3 regions of the Janthinobacterium sp. J1-1 genome follow, and region 3 is predicted to be linked to each of the others. Evidence: predicted binding sites of a transcription regulator. Region 3 holds the regulator's gene; each other region holds the start of a gene.

Region 1 (6,450 bases), 770 kb from region 3:
ACGGTGCTCTAACCAGCTGAGCTACAGCCCCAACGCGGTGCTACAAAACGACTACTGTTTCTTCTTCAGCTAACAGTCGATAAGTGTGAACATTTGATGGTGAAGCATTGCTGCCTCGTGCAAACTCTAGAAAGGAGGTGATCCAGCCGCACCTTCCGATACGGCTACCTTGTTACGACTTCACCCCAGTCACGAATCCTACCGTGGTAAGCGCCCTCCTTACGGTTAAGCTACCTACTTCTGGTAAAACCCGCTCCCATGGTGTGACGGGCGGTGTGTACAAGACCCGGGAACGTATTCACCGCGACATGCTGATCCGCGATTACTAGCGATTCCAACTTCATGCAGTCGAGTTGCAGACTACAATCCGGACTACGATACACTTTCTGCGATTAGCTCCCCCTCGCGGGTTGGCGGCGCTCTGTATGTACCATTGTATGACGTGTGAAGCCCTACCCATAAGGGCCATGAGGACTTGACGTCATCCCCACCTTCCTCCGGTTTGTCACCGGCAGTCTCATTAGAGTGCCCTTTCGTAGCAACTAATGACAATGGTTGCGCTCGTTGCGGGACTTAACCCAACATCTCACGACACGAGCTGACGACAGCCATGCAGCACCTGTGTACTGGTTCTCTTTCGAGCACTCCCCAATCTCTCGGGGATTCCAGCCATGTCAAGGGTAGGTAAGGTTTTTCGCGTTGCATCGAATTAATCCACATCATCCACCGCTTGTGCGGGTCCCCGTCAATTCCTTTGAGTTTTAATCTTGCGACCGTACTCCCCAGGCGGTCTACTTCACGCGTTAGCTGCGTTACCAAGTCAATTAAGACCCGACAACTAGTAGACATCGTTTAGGGCGTGGACTACCAGGGTATCTAATCCTGTTTGCTCCCCACGCTTTCGTGCATGGGCGTCAATCTTGACCCAGGGGGCTGCCTTCGCCATCGGTGTTCCTCCACATATCTACGCATTTCACTGCTACACGTGGAATTCTACCCCCCTCTGCCAGATTCTAGCCTTGCAGTCTCCAATGCAATTCCCAGGTTGAGCCCGGGGATTTCACATCAGACTTACAAAACCGCCTGCGCACGCTTTACGCCCAGTAATTCCGATTAACGCTTGCACCCTACGTATTACCGCGGCTGCTGGCACGTAGTTAGCCGGTGCTTATTCTTCAGGTACCGTCATTAGCAGGAGATATTAGCTCCCACCGTTTCTTCCCTGACAAAAGAGCTTTACAACCCGAAGGCCTTCTTCACTCACGCGGCATTGCTGGATCAGGCTTGCGCCCATTGTCCAAAATTCCCCACTGCTGCCTCCCGTAGGAGTCTGGACCGTGTCTCAGTTCCAGTGTGGCTGGTCGTCCTCTCAGACCAGCTACTGATCGATGCCTTGGTAGGCTTTTACCCTACCAACTAGCTAATCAGATATCGGCCGCTCCACGAGCATGAGGTCTTGCGATCCCCCACTTTCATCCGTAGATCGTATGCGGTATTAGCGTAACTTTCGCTACGTTATCCCCCACTCCAGGGTACGTTCCGATATATTACTCACCCGTTCGCCACTCGCCACCAGAGCAAGCTCCGTGCTGCCGTTCGACTTGCATGTGTAAGGCATGCCGCCAGCGTTCAATCTGAGCCAGGATCAAACTCTTCAGTTTAATCTCTGTTACTTTGCCATTTTATTGGCATGGTCGAACCTTTTAATCGGTTCAAACCCCTCGCATTGCGAGATGTTTGCTCACTCAAAAAACTGACAGGCTACTTCCGAAGAAGTATCCTATTTCATTATTTCTTGTGAACATTTGATATTTTAAGTTTGACGTCAATCCGAAGATCAACGCTGCACTTCATCAAATGCCCACACTTATCGACTGTTAATTGTTAAAGAACGGTATTCGGTACTGCGTGTTTCGCGCTATCGACAAAGCGTTGTGTTTGTCAGCTGCGAAGAAGGAAGAGTATGAAGCTTTTTCAGCATTTCGTCAACCTTCTTTTTCTCCCCACTTAACTCTGCAACACCTTGTTTTGTGTGCGTCGTTTTGCGAGGAGGCGAATCATATCAAAGGCCGTCGAAGTTTGGCAAGCGCTTTTCCAAAAATGCGTGCATGCCCTCTTTCTGCGCCGGTGTACCGAACGCGGCCTGGAACAAACGGCGCTCGTAGGCAACACCATCGGTCAAGGTGGTTTCAAAGGCGCGGTTGACGCAATCCTTGATCATCATGGCGACCGAGGTCGGCATGGCGGCGATGGTTCTGGCGGCCGCCAGGGTTTCTTCCAGCAGCTTGTCGGCCGGCACCACGCGCGATACCAGGCCGATGCGTTCGGCTTCCACCGCGTCAATCGTGCGCGCCGTCAGCAGCAGGTCCATGGCCTTGGCCTTGCCGATGGCGCGCGGCAGGCGCTGCGTGCCACCTGCACCTGGTGTGACGCCGACCTTGATTTCCGGCTGGCCGAATTTGGCGCTGTCGGCAGCGATCAAAAAATCGCACATCATGGCCAGTTCGCAGCCGCCGCCCAGCGCATAGCCGGCCACCGCCCCCACCACCGGCTTGCGCACGCGCAGGATATGCTCCCAGTTGCGGCTGATATAGCCTTGTGTAAACGTGTCGGGATAGGTGTAGTCGGCCATGGCCGCGATATCGGCGCCGGCGGCAAACGCCTTTTCGCTGCCGGTCAGCACGATGCAGCCGATATTCTCGTCGGCGTCGAACTTGAGCAGCGCGTCGCCCAGCTCGTTCATCATGCGCTCGTTCAAGGCATTCAGGGCCTTGGGACGGTTCAGGCGTATCAGCGCGACTTTGTCCTGGATTTCGATGATCAGGTCTTCGTATTGCATGGTGTCTCCTCTTGATGAACGGTGCTGACGATTGTAGCGGCTAATGGCGGCGCCACTGCGGCAGCGCTGTTATTATTATCAACCTGCTCACCCACCTCGACGCGTGCCGTATTTTCTCCACCCTATTCCACTCTCTGACCAGCCGCCTGCGCGGTGACGGTTCCGCCGCCACCGTCAATTTCCGCCGCCTGTGGTTCAGCAACGGCCTCAATTGCTTTGGCGCCCAGATCACTTCGCTGGCCCTGCCTCTGTGCGCGGTATTGCTGCTGCATGCGACGCCGGAACAGATGGGCATCCTGGTCGCCTTGCAGGCGCTGCCGTTTGCGCTGTTCGGCCTGCCCGTCGGCGTGCTGCTGGACCGGCGCAGCAAGCATCCGATCATGCTGTTCAGCGAAACCATGTCGGGCCTGGCGCTGGCCAGCGTGGCGGTGGCGTACTGGTGCGGCGTGCTGTCGATGCCGTGGCTGTATATCGTGGGTTTTATTATCGGCACCGGTTTCGTGGTCGGCGGCGGCGCCGAACAGGTGTTTTTGACTTTTCTCGTCGGGCGCGACGGCTTGATCGATGCGCAATCGAAATTTGCCGCCACGGAATCGGCCTCGCGCCTGATCGGACCGGGCATGGCGGGCGTGCTGGTGCAAACCCTGTCAGCGCCAGTCGCCATCCTGTGCACGGCCTGCGGCTATCTGATTTCCGTATTCAATTTGCGCGCCATGAGCGTGCGCGATCCGCGTCCCGCGCCGTCGCATAATCACCCCTTGCGCGATATTGCCGATGGGCTGCTGTTTGTCTGGCGCGAACCGCTGCTGCGCGCGCTGGCCTGGGGCGCCGGCGTCTGGCACTTTTTGTTTTACGCCAGCATGGCCTTGACGGTGCTGTTCGCCACGCATGACCTGGGCATGAGTCCCGGCGTGCTGGGCATGGCGCAAATGCTGGGCGGCGCCGGCGTGCTGGTCAGCGCCATCGTCGTCAAACCGCTGACGCGCCGTTATGGCGCCGGCAAGGTAATCCTGATCGGCCTGGCGTCGACCTCGCTGTGCTTCGTGCTGACGCCGGCGATACCGGCCAACCTGTTCGGCAGCGCCACGGCCAGTGCGGCGGCGTATGCCGTGCTGATGTTCTTTTTCGATTGCGGCGTGATGCTGTTCTTTATTCCCTACCTGGGCCTGCGCCAGAAAGTCACGCCCGACGCCATGCTGGGACGGATGACCTCGACCATGCGCTTTTTGACGGTGGCCACGGCGCCGCTGGGCGCGCTGGCGGCCGGCTGGGTGGCCGAGCACTTCGGCGTGCGCAGCGGCATGGCCTGCATCGCGGCCGGCAGCATCCTGCTCACGATCGCGATGGTGTGGGGCACGCCGCTACGCAAGGCGCGCGGCTGAAGCACAAAATCGATAGAGGGTGTATAAGATTGCTTTGCCGACACTATTCAACACGAAGCCGGCCAGACTTGATTTATATCAAGGATTTCCTCCGGGTAAATCCATAAGCTGCAAATATTTCCAAGGAGCACATTATGTTCAAGACGATCCTCTTCCCTACCGACGGCTCGCCGCTGTCCGACCAGGCCGCCAATACCGCCATCGCCTTCGCCCAGTTGAACCAGGCCAAGCTGGTCGCCGTCAGCGTGGTGCAGCCATTTCCGTTTTCGCCGATGGCCGACGGCGGCATCGTGCTCGACGCCAGCCTGTACGAGCAGCAGATGAATGAATCGGCGCAGCGCGCGATCGAGAAAATCGGCGAGGCCGCGCGCGCCGCCAATGTGGCCTTCGAAGGCGTGGTCGCACTGTCGCCCAGCCCGCATGAGGAAATCGTCAATACGGCGCAGGCCTACCAGTGCGACATCATTTTGATGGCCTCGCATGGCCGCAAGGGTCTGAACAAGCTGTTCGTGGGCAGCGAAACACAAAAAGTGTTGGCGCATACCCACCTGCCTGTCATGGTATTGCGTTAAACATTACTGCAAGCACTACTGCGGCTGCTTCGGCAGCAGCACCCACACCATGCCGCTCTGCTTCATGCGGCCGGCATTCTCGGCCGCTTCCGCGCCGAAGCCAAAGAAATAATCGACCCGGATCGGCCCGCGGATCGCGCCGCCCGTGTCCTGCGCCATCACCAGGCGCTGCATCGGGATATCGCTGTTCGCCTGCGTGGTCGACAGGAACACGGGCACGCCCAGCGGCACGAAGCGCGAGTCGATGGCCACCGAGCGCTGCGGCGTCAGCGGCACGCCCAGCGCGCCTTTCGGCCCCACCTTCGGATCGGGCAAGCGCTCTTCCTTGAAGAACACATAGCTGGGATTGGCGTTGAACAGCTCGTCCTTGCGGGTCGGATGGCCTGCGATCCAGGCCTTGATGCCCTGCGCCGAGGCCTGGCTCATGGTCAATTCTCCCTTGTCGACCAGGTAGCGGCCGATCGACTGGTAGGGATGGCCATTCTGATCCGCATAGGCCACGCGCACGGTTTCCTGGGTGTCGGTCAGCTGCACCCTGCCGCTGCCCTGCACCTGCAGAAAAAACGCTTCCACCTCATCGTCGACCCACAGCAATTCCTTGCCCGTCACGGAGGTGGCGCGCTCGATATCGGCGCGCGTGGCATATGGCACCACTTTCTTGCCGACCAGCTTGCCGCGCAGCCGCATGTTTTTCAGTTCCGGATACACGCTGGACAAGTCCACCGTCACCAGATCGTCCGGCACCTTGTACAGCGGCGTCTGGTATGGCCCGCCGCGTTTGCGCGCGCCATGCAGCAGCGGTTCGTAATAGCCTGTCACCAGGCCGGAATTGGCCCCATCGGCGGCGACCATCTGGTTCGGCACGAAAAACGCTTCGAAGAACTGGCGGATCGCCTTGTCGCTGTCGGCATTGACCTGGCGCGCAATCGTGCATGACTCTTTCCAGTCGGGCCGCTTGACCAGCACGGCGCACGAGGCCATGAAGGCGGGCCAGGCCGCGCGCACGTCGTCGCGGGCCCAGCCGGGCAAGGCGGCAAAGCCGACCGGCACAAAAGTGGGCGCCTGGGCGTCCTTGGCGTCAGGCGCGGCCGGTTTGGCCGGCACGGGCTTGACGACCGATGGCGTAATGGCCGGCGGCTTGGCCGGCACGGGCGTCAGCGGCACCGTGCTGGTGCATGCGGACAACGCCAGCGCGACGGCGACGCTTGAAACGAGTAGACTGAGGCGTAAAGACATAGGAGAGCGTATGTGGATCTTGGTAATGGAAGCGATGGTGGCGTTTTTCCTGCTGGCGTTTATCGTCTGGTGGACCATGTATTCGGGCAAGAAGCCCACGCCGCCAGCGCAGAAACAGGTGGCAACCGACAAGGACGCCACCGAAAAACTGAAATAAGGAAGTGCGCGTAGTTTAGTGCAGCGTGCGCGGCAGCGACAACACGAACTCGGGAATCTGCGCTTCGAACTGGTGGCCGTCTTCGGCCACGCAGAAATATTCACCGAGCATGGTGCCTTGCGGCGTGGCCAGCACGGTGCCGCTCGTGTATTCGAACTGCTCGCCCGGCTGCAGCAGCGGCTGGTGGCCGACGGCGCCCAGGCCGCGCACTTCTTCCACCTTGTTGTTGGCGTCGGTGATCACCCAGTGGCGCGAGATCAGCTG
Region 2 (6,450 bases), 2.2 Mb from region 3:
GCGCGCGGAGGCGCAACGGCGCGGTTTCATGCTGGCCGACACGGTGACGTTTCCCAGCATGGCGCAGGCCGGCGAGGGCGAGCAGTCGCTGTCGCAACTCGCTTCCATCAAGGCGGTATCCAACGGCTACCCGCAGCGCGGCAGGCTGAAGATCACCACCAGTAGCAGCGAAGCGCTGGACGCCGTCGGTAAACCCACCAGCGACATCCCTGCGCCCGGCACCTTGTGGGTCGATGCGGCGATCTTGTCCGCACTGAACGCGAAACTGGGCGATACCTTGAAACTGGGCGACAAGCGCTTTACCGTCACCCAGCTGATCGCCAGCGAGCCTGACCGCGGCGCGTCCTTCCTGAACTTTGCGCCGCGCGTGATGCTGCCCCTGGCCGACCTGGCCGCCACCGCGCTGGTGCAAACTGGCTCGCGCGTGTCGTACCGCCTGCTGCTGTCGGCACCGGCCGGCAAATCAGCCGATATCGCCAGCTACCAGGCCTGGGTGGAACAGCAGATCAGCAAGCAGGCCATCAAGGGCGTGCGCGTCGAATCGATCGAATCGGGCAACCCGCAGATGCAATCGACCCTGGACCGCGCCGACCGTTTCCTGTCGCTGGTGGGCCTGCTGTCGGCGATGCTGGCGGCGGTGGCCGTGGCGATGGCGGCGCGCCGCTTCATGCTGCGCCACCTGGATGCCTGCGCCATGCTGCGCTGCCTGGGCCTGACGCAAAACCAGGTCACGGCCATGTATGTGATCGAGTTCCTGATCGTCGGCCTGGTCGGCAGCGTGATCGGCGTGGCGGTCGGCTACGGAGGCCACCTGGTGCTGCTCGAATTGCTGGGCAAGCTGGTGCAAAGCGACCTGCCACCCGTGTCGATGCTGCCGGCCCTGCAGGGCGTGGCCACCGGCATCCTGTTGCTGCTGGGCTTTGCGCTGCCACCGATCTTGCAACTGCGTAATGTGCCGCACAACCGCGTGATCCGCCGCGAACAGGCGCCGCCGCAGGCATTGGCGCTGGCCACCTATGGCCTGGGCATCGCCGCCTTTGTCGTGCTGCTGCTGTGGCAGGCGGGCGACGTGACACTGGCGCTATTGACGGCGGCCGGTTTCCTGGGCGGTTTTGCCCTGTTCGGCCTGGCCGGCTGGCTGGGCCTCAAGTCCCTGAAAAGCCTGCGCGGCCTGGTCAACCATCAAAGCTGGCGCTTTGCCGTGACCTCCCTGCAGCGCCGCCCCGGCGCCACCGTGATCCAGGTGGTGTCGCTGGCGCTGGGGCTGATGGCCCTGCTGCTGCTGACCGTGGTGCGCGGCGACCTGATGGTGGCCTGGCGCGACGCCACGCCGGCCGACGCACCGAACCGTTTCATCATCAATATCTTGCCGGAACAAAAAGAGCCGATTGCCGCGCGCCTGGCGCAGGCCGGCGTGGTCAATGCGCCCCTGTATCCGATGATACGCGGGCGCCTGGTGGCGGTGAACGGCAAGGCGATTACCGACGACACCTACCAGGATGACAGGGCAAAACGCCTGGCCGACCGCGAATTCAATCTGTCGACCATGGCGCGCATGCAAGAGCAAAACAAACTGGTCGCCGGACAATGGTTCAGCGGCAAGCCCGGCGCGCCGGCCGAAGCGTCGGTGGAAGAGGGCATCGCCAAGACGCTCAATTTGAAACTGGGCGACAGCATGCGTTTCGATATCGCCGGCCAGCCGGTGGAGGCGCGCGTGACGAGTTTGCGCAAGCTCGAATGGGGCTCGATGCGCGTCAATTTCTTTGTCATCATTAATCCGGAAGCGATGGCGGACACGCCGCAAACCTGGATCACGGCGTTTCATTTGCCGGCCGCGCACGGCGACCTGGGCAACGCGCTGACGCGTGATTATCCGAATCTGACGGTGGTCGACGTCGGCGGCATTTTGAAGCAGATCCAGGCGGTGCTGGACCAGGTGGTGACGGCGGTCGAATTCCTGTTTGCGTTTACGCTGGCGTCGGGTCTGCTGGTGCTGTATGCCGCGCTGATGGGTTCGCAAGACGAGCGTACCCGCGAGGCGGGCCTGCTGCGCGCCTTGGGCGCCACCCGGCGCCAGCTGGCGCAAGCCCAGCTGATCGAGTTCTCGCTGGTGGGCGCGCTGGCCGGCCTGCTGGCCGCGTCCGGCGCGGCCGCCATGGGCTGGGCGCTGGCCACGTACCAGTTCAAGTTCGCCTGGAGTTTCGCGCCCGGCGTGTGGGTGTTCGGCCTGCTGGCCGGCGCCCTGTGCGCGATCGCCGGCGGCTGGCTGGGCCTGCGCGGTGTCCTGAAACATCCGCCACTGCAAACCCTGCGCGAAAGCTGACCGACAGGCCGGCGATCTCAGGCGGCCAGGCTCTCCCTGCCCTGCGCACGCAGGAACTGCGCATGCGACAGCACCGGCTGGCCCAGCTGGTGCGCCGGCAGGTCGAACAGGGCCCAGTAGTAGGTTTCGTGGCCCGCGCAGACGGTGGGTGCGGCGCAGTAGCGGAACCAGTTTTCGCCGATGCTGGCGCTATACATGCCGTCGCTGTCGGCATCGGAAAAATACGGGATCACGCGCCTTTCCAGCAAGGCCAGCAGCAGCGACTCGGGCGCGTCGCTGTCGCGCGCCATTTCGTATTGCGTATGCAGGCTGCGTTCCGTTTCGATCACCATCAGCCGGGCCTGGCCCTCGCGCGTGAAAAACAGGATGCCACCCGGGTTGGGGAAAATATAGTGTTCGACAAAGCCATGGCGCCGGCACAGTTCCAGCACCACCGCCGCCATCGCCTCGTCCTGCAGGAATTGGTAGTCGTGCAGCACCAGCAGGTCGCGCACCGTGTCGGACTGCTGCAGGAAGAATTCGCGCTGCAGGCCGGCGATTTCGTGTTCCAGGATATCGAGCGCATTGTCGTCGCTCTTCTTGATGTAGCGGTCGATCAGGCCCCGGTTGAAGGCGGTGACCGCCACTTTTTCATCGGCCGCGCCCGTGAACAGAATCTTCTTGCACGGCAGGTCGCGCACGGCCTGGCAAAATTCCAGCCCATTCATCTGCGGCATCGAGTAGTCGACCACCAGCACCGACGGCGTGGCAAAGCGCTGGGGCCGGGCGCTGATGCGCCAGATACGATCGAGGTCGAGCGCCACATTGCATTGGTCGGGCGGCAGGTTCTGCGTGTCGAAGTTGACGTGCAGCGGGGTCTCTCCCTGTTGCGTGCTGTGGCGCAGCCAGTGCAGGGCCGCGCTGGTGTCGTGGAAGGTCTTGCGCGCCAGCGCGGGATCGAGCTGGAAGGCCAGGCTTTTCAGGAAGGAATCGCTGTCGTCGATCAGGACGGTCAGGGTCGGATGGGTGTGGACGGGCAGTATCATGCGTCACCTTGCTCGGTGGGGGGAGGGAAAACGGCTGGGCACGGGTTGCGCAAATTCCAGCACGAAGATGGCATAGGCGCCGTCGCGCGACACGCAACTGATGCGCGCCTGCCAGGCTTGCAGGATCTGCCGGCACAGGGCCAGGCCGATGCCGCTGCCGTTGTGCGCGGGATAGGAATAGAAACGGTCGAAGATCAGCGGCAGGCGGCTGGCGGCAATGCCGCAGCCGGTGTCGATGAACAGCAGACGCGGCACGGCCCGCTTGCCGTCGATGACGATGCGCACGCGGCCCTTGCCGGCGCGCTGGATCGCTTTCAGGGCGTTGCGCAGCAGGTTCAGCAGGATCACCACGCACAGCTCCGCCTGGCCTGGAAAATGGAAATCGGCGCGCAGGTCGACCGTGACGAGGGCGCGCTGGGCCGCGCTGACAAAGGGGTAGCGCTTGAGCACGGCCGTCACGGTGTCGTGCATGCCGACCGATTCTTTCGCTTCGAGCCGGCTGCTGACGGCGCTGGCGCTGAGCAGGAACAGGTCGATCATGTGGTGCATATGGCGTACTTCGAACTGGATGCGCGCCAGCGCGTCCTGGCAGGCGGCGGCGCCCTCGGCATCGGCGCTGGCATCGGTATCGGTACGGCGCGGCAGCAGACGCTGCAGGCCGCGCACATTGGCCTCGACGCTGACCAGCGGCGTGCGCAGCTCGTGCGCCACGCTGCCCAGGCCCGCGGCCAGGCCGGCCAGCTTTTGCTGCGTCCCCACATGGCGGCTGACCTTGACCAGCGACAGCACGACGATGGTAAACCAGTGTACGGGCAGTTGCTGCATTACCTGCCTGTCGAGCAGGAAACCCGGATCGCCCAGCACGGCAAACACCGCGCAGGCCAGCAGCGTGCCGCTCAGGTAAGCCAGCGCGGCGATGCGCGTATCGAAGTGGAACAGCACCACCAGCGCCACCAGCAGCGAGTGCAGCCACAAGGTCGACGCATGGTTCATCAAAAACATCAGGGTAAAGAAAAACGGCAGTTCGAAGGTCAGGCCGGCGAACAGGTAGACGCTGAACCAGGTATTGCTGAAGCGGTGAGGAAACAGGGCCGGCAGGAACATCAGCGCGGCCATCACGCGCAAGGCCGGCGATTCGTATTCCTGCGGGAAATGGTAATGCCACAAGGTGTAGTACAGGGGCATGCCGAGCGCGCCGCAAAAGGCCAGCAGGCGCACTTGGGCGCGCCGCGCCGGCATATGTTCGATGGCGTCATGGAAATGCAGAAAAGGCTGGAGCAGCCGGCCTTGCCATGGTTTTCCAGCGGAGGACTGCGCATGCGTCATGGTATGGGGCCGTGTTTACTTGTGGTAGATCAATACCATATGATCAGGCCGTTTCCAGCTGAACAGATCGCTATCTGGAGCGGTGTTGAGATGTATCAAACTCATATGAAATGGCTCGCGCATGTTGGATGCAGTAGTTCCCATTCCAACTTTTCAAGGAGTCATCATGTCGCCAGCCCTTTCCTCCCTCTCCACCGTCGCTGCCACCACGGCCGAACAGCAGATGCCGGCCTTTGTCCGCGCGCGCATGGACGAACACTATGTGGAGCGCATCGAAAAGCTGCTCGGTGGCGAGCACTTGCACCAGTGGGTAGCCATGCCGGCCGATGTGGTCATGCTCGCCGGCAATGATTATCTGAATATCGCCGGCGAACCGGCCTTGCTGGCGGCGCAGGCGAGGGTGCTGCAAGGGGGCGGCGCGATGCTGATGTCGTCCGTCTTCCTGCAGGAAGGCAGCCGCCAGCACCGCCTGGAGGACAAGCTGGCCGATTTCCTCGGCAGCGAAGCGTGCGTGCTGGCGCAGTCGGGCTGGGCCGCCAACGTCGGCCTGCTGCAAAGCCTGGCCGGCCCCGGCATCCCCGTCTATCTCGACATGCAGGCCCATGCGTCGCTGTGGGAGGGCGTGCAGTCCGCGCAGGCGGTGGCCGTGCCGTTCCTGCATAACGACTGCGCCCATCTGCGCCGCCAGCTGGAGCGCCATGGTCCGGGCATCATCGTGGTCGACGCGCTGTACAGCACCAATGGCAGCGTGGCGCCGCTGCTGGAGATGGTGGAGCTGGCGGAAAGCAGCGGCAGCATGCTGATCGTCGACGAATCGCATTCGCTGGGCACGCATGGACCTGAAGGAGCGGGCCTGGTGGCCGGACTGGGGCTGGCCCACCGCGTCCATTTTCGTACCGCCTCGCTGGCCAAGGCGTTTGCCGGGCGCGCCGGGTTGATCACCTGCTCGTCGCACTTCAAGGGCTATTTCCTGTCCGCCTCGCGCCCGGCCATTTTCAGCTCCTGCCTGCTCGAGCACGAGCTGGCATGGTTCGACGCCGCACTCGATTTCATCCGCGCCGCCGATGACCGGCGCGCCGCGCTGCGCCAGCACAGCCTGCATCTGCGCCAGGGCCTGCTGGAACTGGGCTACAACGTCAGCGACGGCACGGAACAGATCATCGCGCTCGAAGCGGGCAGCGAGCCGGACACCCTGGTGCTGCGCAAGGCGCTGGAACGGCATGGCATCTACGGCGCCGTGTTTTGCGCACCGGCCACGCCGAAAAACCGCGCGCTGGTGCGCCTGACCTTGAATGCCCTGCTGCGCCAGGACGAGGCGCAGCGCCTGCTCGACGCCTGCGCGGCGATCCGTGACGAAGTGGGCCTGGCGCGCTGGCCGTCGACGCGGCGCTTGCGCAAGCTGGCGCTGGTGTAAGCGCCGCGCCAGCCGGGACGGCGGCCGGCCGCTTGCGCTATCATGGCGGCCATGACCGATACCACTGCCCCCACCCTGTACGAGACCATCGGCGGCGCGCCCGTGCTGCGCCAGATGGTCGACCGCTTTTATGACCTGATGGAGCTCGAGCCCGAGTTTGCCGGCATCCGCACCATGCATCCGCCGTCGACCGAAGGCTCGCGCGACAAGCTGTATTTCTTCCTGACGGGATGGATGGGCGGGCCGGACCTGTATATCGAACAGTTCGGCCATCCACGGCTGCGCGCGCGCCATTTGCCGTACGCCATCGGCACCAGCGAGCGCGACCAGTGGTTGCGCGCCATGGCCTGGGCCATGGAAGA
Region 3 (6,450 bases):
CGGTCAAAATGAGCTACAAGGCGGCCTGGGACGCCATCGACGCGATGAACAACCTGGCTGGCGAGCCGCTGGTGGAACGCCTGGCGGGCGGCAAGGGCGGCGGCGGCACGCGCCTGACGCAGCGCGGGCGCCAGCTGGTCGACAACTTTCGCATCATCGAACGCGAGCACGAGCGCTACCTGCGCCAGCTGGGCAGCCAGGCCGAGGGCATCGCCGACGACCTTTTACTGATACGGAGAATGGCCATGAAAACCACGGCACGCAATCAATTCCTGGGCAAGGTGGCCGAACTGAAGTCCGGGGCGGTCAACGACGAAGTGATCCTGGAACTGCCCGGCGGCCAGCAGATCGTGGCCGTCATCACCCAGGGCAGCAGCGACAGCCTGGGCCTGGCGCCCGGCGTGGAAGCATTCGCGCTGATCAAGGCCTCGTCCATCATCCTGGTGGCGGATGGCGAAGGCGCGCGCTTCTCGGCGCGCAACCAGCTGGCCGGCACCGTCACGCGCGTGCAGACGGGCGCCGTCAATACCGAGGTGGTGCTCGATCTGCCGCGTGGCGGAACCATCGCCGCCATCATCACCAACCAGAGCGCCAGCGAGATGGCAATCGCCATCGGCAGCAAGCTGACGGCGATGTTCAAGGCGTCGAGCGTGATTCTGGGTGTGCCCGCGTAATCCGACAACATTGTTGGCGCCGGTGGTGATGTCGGATTACGCGCAAGCGCTAATCCGACCTACTTTGCCCTACTCTTCCAGCCGCGACAACCAGTCGGCCGCCGCCGCCAGCACCTGCTCCAGTTCCAGTACCGTCTGCGCCAGCAGCGCCGGCACTTCGTCGTGGCGGCCTTCGTCGATGGCCTGCTCGGTGGCGAACGAGGCGCGGATCAGGCGCTTGGTGCCCAGGGTGCCCACCGAGCCGCGCAGGCCGTGCAGGATGCGCGCGACGTCGCTGTGGCGGCCTGCCTGCAAGACGGCTTCGGCGTCGCGCAAGGGCGCCATGCCCTTGTTCAGCGCGTCTTCCACCATGCGCCGCAAGACGCCCCTGCCCTTGGGGTCCTTGCCCATCACGCGCATCAGCGCGGCCATGGAAAACACTTCCTCGTCGAGCGGCGCGGCCGCTGCCGCCTGTACTGTCGGGCGTTTCGGCAGGTGGCGGCTGATCACTTCCATCATTTCCTCGACCACCACCGGCTTGGCGATAAAGTCGGTGATGCCGGCCGTCATGCAGCGCTCGCGCTCGGAGGCCAGCACGCCGGCCGTCATGGCGATCACCGGCAACTGCAGGCGCAGTTCGGTGCGGATGATGTGGGTGGCGCTGAAGCCGTCCATCACCGGCATCTGCATGTCCATCAGCACGATGTCGTAGCGCAGGGACTCCATGCGCAGGCGCTCGACCGCCTGCAGGCCGTCGCCCACCACGTCCAGCGTGGCGCCCATGTGTTCGAGGATGCCGCGCGCCACCGCCTGGTTCAGATGATTGTCTTCCACCAGCAGGAAATGCACGCCGGCCAGTTCGGTGCCGGTCTGCTGCAGCGCGATATGCTGTTCGCCATCCTGCTTGGCGCTCAAAGCCTGGTGCAGCGCATCGAACAGGCTCGATCCGGTGATCGGCTTCATCAGCACCACGTCGGCCTCGGCCGCGCTGGAGATTTCCTCCAGGTGGTTGCGGGCAAAGGCGTTGACCATCACCACGATCGGCTGGCGCTGGCCGGTGGCCGCCTGGCGTATCGCCTTGGCCGTGGCCAGGCCGTCCATGACGGGCATGTGCCAGTCGGCCAGCACCACGTCATACGGCTGCTGGCTTTCCAGGCGTTCGCGGTACAGTTCGATGGCGGCAAAGCCGGAATCGACTTCATCGGCGGCCCAGCCCCAGGCCTCGATCAGTTTGACGATCAGTTCGCGCGTGGTGCGGTTGTCGTCGGCCACCAGCAGGCGCAGCTGGCCCAGGGCCGGTTTGCGGCGCTCTTCGTTTGGTTGTGCCAGCGCCTCGAACGGCACGCTGAACCAGAAGCGGCTGCCCTTGCCTTCGCTGCTGGCCACGGCGATATCGCCGCCCATCATGTGGATCAGGTGCTTGCTGATGGCCAGGCCCAGGCCGGTGCCGCCGAAGCGCCGCGTGATGCTTTGATCGCCCTGCGAGAAGGCGGTAAATAGTTGTTCCTGCTGCTGCGGCGTCATGCCGATGCCGGTATCGCGCACTTCGAAGCGCAGCCAGGCCTGGCCGGGTGTTTGTTCGGCCAGGCTGACGGCCACCACCACTTCGCCGCTTGCGGTAAATTTGATGGCGTTGCCGGCCAGGTTGACGAGGATCTGCTGCAGGCGCTGGGCGTCGCCCACCAGGCGGCGCGGCACGTCCGATTCCACGGCGATGGCCAGTTCCAGTTCCTTTTCGCCGGCATTCATGGTCATGGTGGTGGCCAGCGTGTTCATCACTTCATCGAGGTCGAATTCGACCGGCGACAAGTCCATGCGGCGCGCCTCGATCTTGGAAAAATCGAGCACGTCGTTGAGGATGCCCAGCAGCGACTGGCCGGCCACGCGCACCATGGTCAGGTATTTGCGCTGTTCCGTATTGAGCCTGGTATTGCCCAATAAATAGACCATGCCCAGCACGGCATTGAGCGGCGTGCGGATTTCATGGCTCATGTTGGCGACGAAATCGCTTTTCGCGCGGTTGGCCGCTTCGGCGCGGTCGCGCTCGTTTTCCAGCTCGCTGGCGCGCGCTTCGAGCTCGTGCTGCAGGCGGTCGCGCTCGCTCATCAGGCTGTTGAAGGCGGCCGTCAGTTCGCCGATTTCATCGCGCTGCTCGACCGGCAGCGGCGTGAAGCGCTGGCCGCTGCTGCGCAGGGCCAGCAGGGTATCGCGCAGGCGCACCAGCGGCGACAGCAGCCGCACCGTGACCCAGCCCAATACCAGCGCTGCCAGCAGCGAGGCGCAGGCGCTCCACAGCACCAGCCGGTACAGCACGCCATCGAAGGGCTCGAAGGCGTCATCGATGGGCAGCGAGGCCGCCAGCAGCCAGTTCACCGATTTCAAATGCTTGAAGCTGTTGACAGCATTGATGCCACGGCTGTTGGTGCTGACCATGCTGCCTTCGCCGCCGCGCGCGATCAGCTCGCTGGTGGCCGGATTGGCGTTGGCTGCGCGCGGCTGCAGCAGCTTGGCCGGATCGGGATGCAGCACGTACAGCGGCACCTTGCCTTGCGTGAGGATGAAGTAATAGCCGTTCTTGCCGACCTTGGTCGTGCGCAGGTCGCCCAGCAGGTTGTCCTTGTACAGGCGCAGCACGCCGATCACGATGCCGGCCACTTCACCGTTGGCGCCCAGCACCGGCGCGACCATCTGCACGATCGGCATCCCGCTTTTCTTGCCCAGCAAGGGTTCGGTGATCATCGGCTGGCGCGTGCGCATGACGGTGCGGAAATAGTCGCGGTCGCCCACCTCGACGCCGCTGCGGCCCGGTACTTCGGGCACGTCGCTGATCACCTTGCCGCGCGCATCGAGCACCAGCACGTCGTCGAACAGGGCCAGCATGGCGCGCTGCTCATAGTACTGGCGCAACTGGGCCGGCTGCGCCATCAGCGCGGCCGGCTGGCGGCGCGCCGTTTCGCTGATCACGTCGAGCAGCATGCCGAGCTTGTCGTCGAGTTCCTCGGCGGTGCGGTCGATCATCGCCGTCTGCTGGCTTAATAGTACCTTGGTGAAATCGTCGCGCATGCGCTGCACTTGCACCAGGGTCACCAGGGCGATCATGGCGATCGAGGTCAGGCTGGTGGCCAGCGCGACTTTTGCTTTAATGCCCAGAGGCTTCATCATTTCCTTATCCTTGGCAAACGGGCAAGCGGCACAAGCGCGCTGCGAGAGATGCTATGAGGAATTCTCCTATCAATACATCAACTTGGCAAGCGTGTGCTTGTGGCGGGGTTGCCATGAAAATAAATGACGAAAGTCGTTTATTCGGCGTATTTCGCCGAAATTGGCACACTACCTCTGCATATACAGTAAACTTGTTGTTGTATTTTATAAAAGGTACTCACCATGACACCAGAGCTCTTGACGCCAACCCTGCCCACCGTGAACGTGGAAGTGTTGCGTGCGCGTTGCGCGACGTGCAGCATGCACCAGTTGTGTCTGCCCATGGGACTCGATGTGGGTGACATGGACCGTCTCGACCAGATTATCGGCCGGCGCCGCAAGGTGGTGCGCGGCGCCTCGCTGTTCCGTATCGGCGACGCGTTCCAGAACCTGTATGCGATCCGCCTCGGTCATTTCAAGACCTACCAGATCAACCAGGGTGGCGAAGAACAGGTGACCGGTTTCCAGATGGCCGGCGAACTGCTGGGCATGGACGCCATCAGCGCCGATCGCCATCATTGCAATGCGGTGGCGCTGGAAGACAGTGAAGTGTGTGAAATTCCATTTTCCAGCCTGGAACAACTGCTGGGCAATATGCCGATCCTGCTGCGCCATTTCCACCGCATGATGAGCCAGGAAATCACGCGCGAGCAAAGCGTGATGCTATTGCTGGGCAATATGCAGGCGACCCAGCGCTTTGCCGCCTTTATCGTCAACCTGGCGTCGCGCTATGAAGCGCGCGGCTATTCGGGCAGTAACTTCCAGCTGCGCATGTCGCGCGAGGAAATCGGCAACTACCTCGGCCTGACGATCGAAAGCATCAGCCGTCTGCTCTCGAAATTCAAGAAGGAAGGCTGGCTGCGCGTGTCGAACCGCGAGATTGAAATCCTGCAGCCGGCCAAACTCAAGGCGATTACGGCCGGCACCGACGTCTGCAAATAATTACAGTTCCTTGTCGGCCTGGATGGTGATGTCGCGCTGGGCCGGCCAGGTCCAGATGCCCGACAGGCGCCACACGCGCTGCTGGTCTTCCACCAGCACCTGCCAGCGGCTGCGTTCGAGCATCGGCAGCGATACCGAAAAATTGCCGTCCGCATCGGGCTGCACCATCAGCCGGATATCTTTTTCCGGCAAGGTGGCGTGCGCCAGGTGCAGCAGCAAAGGCTGTTGGTAGGCCTTGCCGAAACTGTGCACGGAACCGGTGATGCGCGATTGCGCCACGTCGTAGGCCAGGCTGGTATCCATCGCCAGGTCGCTGGCGACGGTGTCGCGGCGCAAGTCCTGGTTGATCGCCTTGCCTTTCTTGTAGTAGTCGCCCACCACCAGCGCATCGGGTTGCGTAAACGCGATGTACCCCATGAAGCTGCCGACGACGACCGACAGGCCGGGGCCGATCATCAGCAGCCAAGGCCAGCGGTGCTTGTACCAGGGATCGACGGGAGCTTGCAGTTTGGCGGTCTTGGACATGGGTGTTTCTCCTGATTCAACACGGCGCCAGGCAAGGCCAGGCGCCGCTTCTTGGTTTAACGCGGCACGATGAATACCGCGCTTTCGCGCACATGCAAGGACGGATCGTCGAGCGACTGCAGCTCGATATGGATCTTGTTCGAGCCCTTCTCGCCGACGCCGTGCGGCACGCGCAAACGCACCGGCCAGCCCAGCGTTTCGGTCGGCTGCAGGGTCACTTCCTCGCGCGTGACCAGGCTCAAGCCTGGCAAGCCGGACACGCCGATCCTGAAGTGCTGCTGCTCTTCCGAGGTGTTCATGATCTGCAGGCGATACACGTTTTCGATCATGCCGTCTTCGACTTCGCGGCCCATCGAACCTCGGTCGCGGATGACGTCCATTTTCAGGGGCGTGCGCAGGAACAGCGAGGTACAGACGGCGATGATGATCAGCCCCAGGATCGAGGTGTAGATCAGCACGCGCGGGCGCATGGCGCGCCGGCGGATCTGCTTCGAGCTGAAGTTGTTTTCCATCGCATGGTCGGTGCTGTAGCGGATCAGCCCGCGCGGCCGCTCGACCTTGTCCATCACGCTGTTGCAGGCGTCGACGCAGGCGGCGCAGCCGATGCATTCATATTGCAGGCCGTTGCGGATATCGATGCCGGTCGGACACACCTGCACGCACAGGGTGCAGTCGATGCAGTCGCCCAGCGCTTTTTCCGTCCCCTCCTTGGCCGCCTTCTTGTTCAGTGCACCGCGCGGCTCGCCGCGTTTGTCATCGTAGGTGATGATCAGGGTGTCCTGATCGAACATGGCGCTCTGGAAGCGCGCATACGGGCACATGTATTTGCACACCTGTTCGCGCAGCCAGCCCGCGTTGCCGTAGGTGGCCAGGCTGTAGAACAGAATCCAGAACCATTCCCACGGGCCGAAGTTAAAGGTGCGCACTTCCTGCACCAGGTCCTGGATCGGCGTGAAGTAGCCGACAAAGGTAAAGCCGGTCCACAGGGCGATCGCGCCCCACGCCAGGTGCTTGGCGACCTTCTTGCCGGTCTTGCGCACGGAGGGGCCCTGGCGGTCGAGCGCCATGCGCGCGCTGCGCGTGCCTTCGATCTTGCGTTCGACCCACAGGAAGATTTCGGTATACACCG

The links. Region 3 encodes FNR, which switches genes on or off when oxygen is low (the NO sensors DNR and NnrR bind a similar motif). Its sites were predicted from a motif close to TTGATNNNNATCAA; they were not measured.
Region 1: the regulator FNR is predicted to act here: its motif matches at 4,290-4,303, upstream of Q8L25_RS04580 (universal stress protein).
Region 2: the regulator FNR is predicted to act here: its motif matches at 4,760-4,773, upstream of cqsA (alpha-hydroxyketone-type quorum-sensing autoinducer synthase).

The regions. Positions count from the first base shown of each region.
Region 1 covers NZ_CP132339.1:1,018,504-1,024,953, reverse strand. Annotated here, with positions in the region: tRNA gene Q8L25_RS04600 (tRNA-Ile) at 1-31, opposite strand, end outside; rRNA gene Q8L25_RS04595 (16S ribosomal RNA) at 131-1,661, opposite strand; gene Q8L25_RS04590 (enoyl-CoA hydratase) at 2,063-2,839, opposite strand; gene Q8L25_RS04585 (MFS transporter) at 2,911-4,221, shown strand; gene Q8L25_RS04580 (universal stress protein) at 4,356-4,793, shown strand; gene Q8L25_RS04575 (murein transglycosylase A) at 4,809-6,029, opposite strand; gene Q8L25_RS04570 (hypothetical protein) at 6,040-6,186, shown strand; gene apaG (Co2+/Mg2+ efflux protein ApaG) at 6,202-6,450, opposite strand, start outside.
Region 2 covers NZ_CP132339.1:2,439,221-2,445,670, forward strand. Annotated here, with positions in the region: gene Q8L25_RS11085 (FtsX-like permease family protein) at 1-2,323, shown strand, start outside; gene Q8L25_RS11090 (response regulator) at 2,341-3,348, opposite strand; gene Q8L25_RS11095 (HAMP domain-containing sensor histidine kinase) at 3,352-4,674, opposite strand; gene cqsA (alpha-hydroxyketone-type quorum-sensing autoinducer synthase) at 4,841-6,088, shown strand; gene Q8L25_RS11105 (group II truncated hemoglobin) at 6,140-6,450, shown strand, end outside.
Region 3 covers NZ_CP132339.1:248,349-254,798, reverse strand. Annotated here, with positions in the region: gene Q8L25_RS01110 (TOBE domain-containing protein) at 1-674, shown strand, start outside; gene Q8L25_RS01105 (response regulator) at 744-3,815, opposite strand; gene fnr (fumarate/nitrate reduction transcriptional regulator Fnr) at 4,038-4,796, shown strand; gene Q8L25_RS01095 (FixH family protein) at 4,797-5,321, opposite strand; gene ccoG (cytochrome c oxidase accessory protein CcoG) at 5,378-6,450, opposite strand, start outside.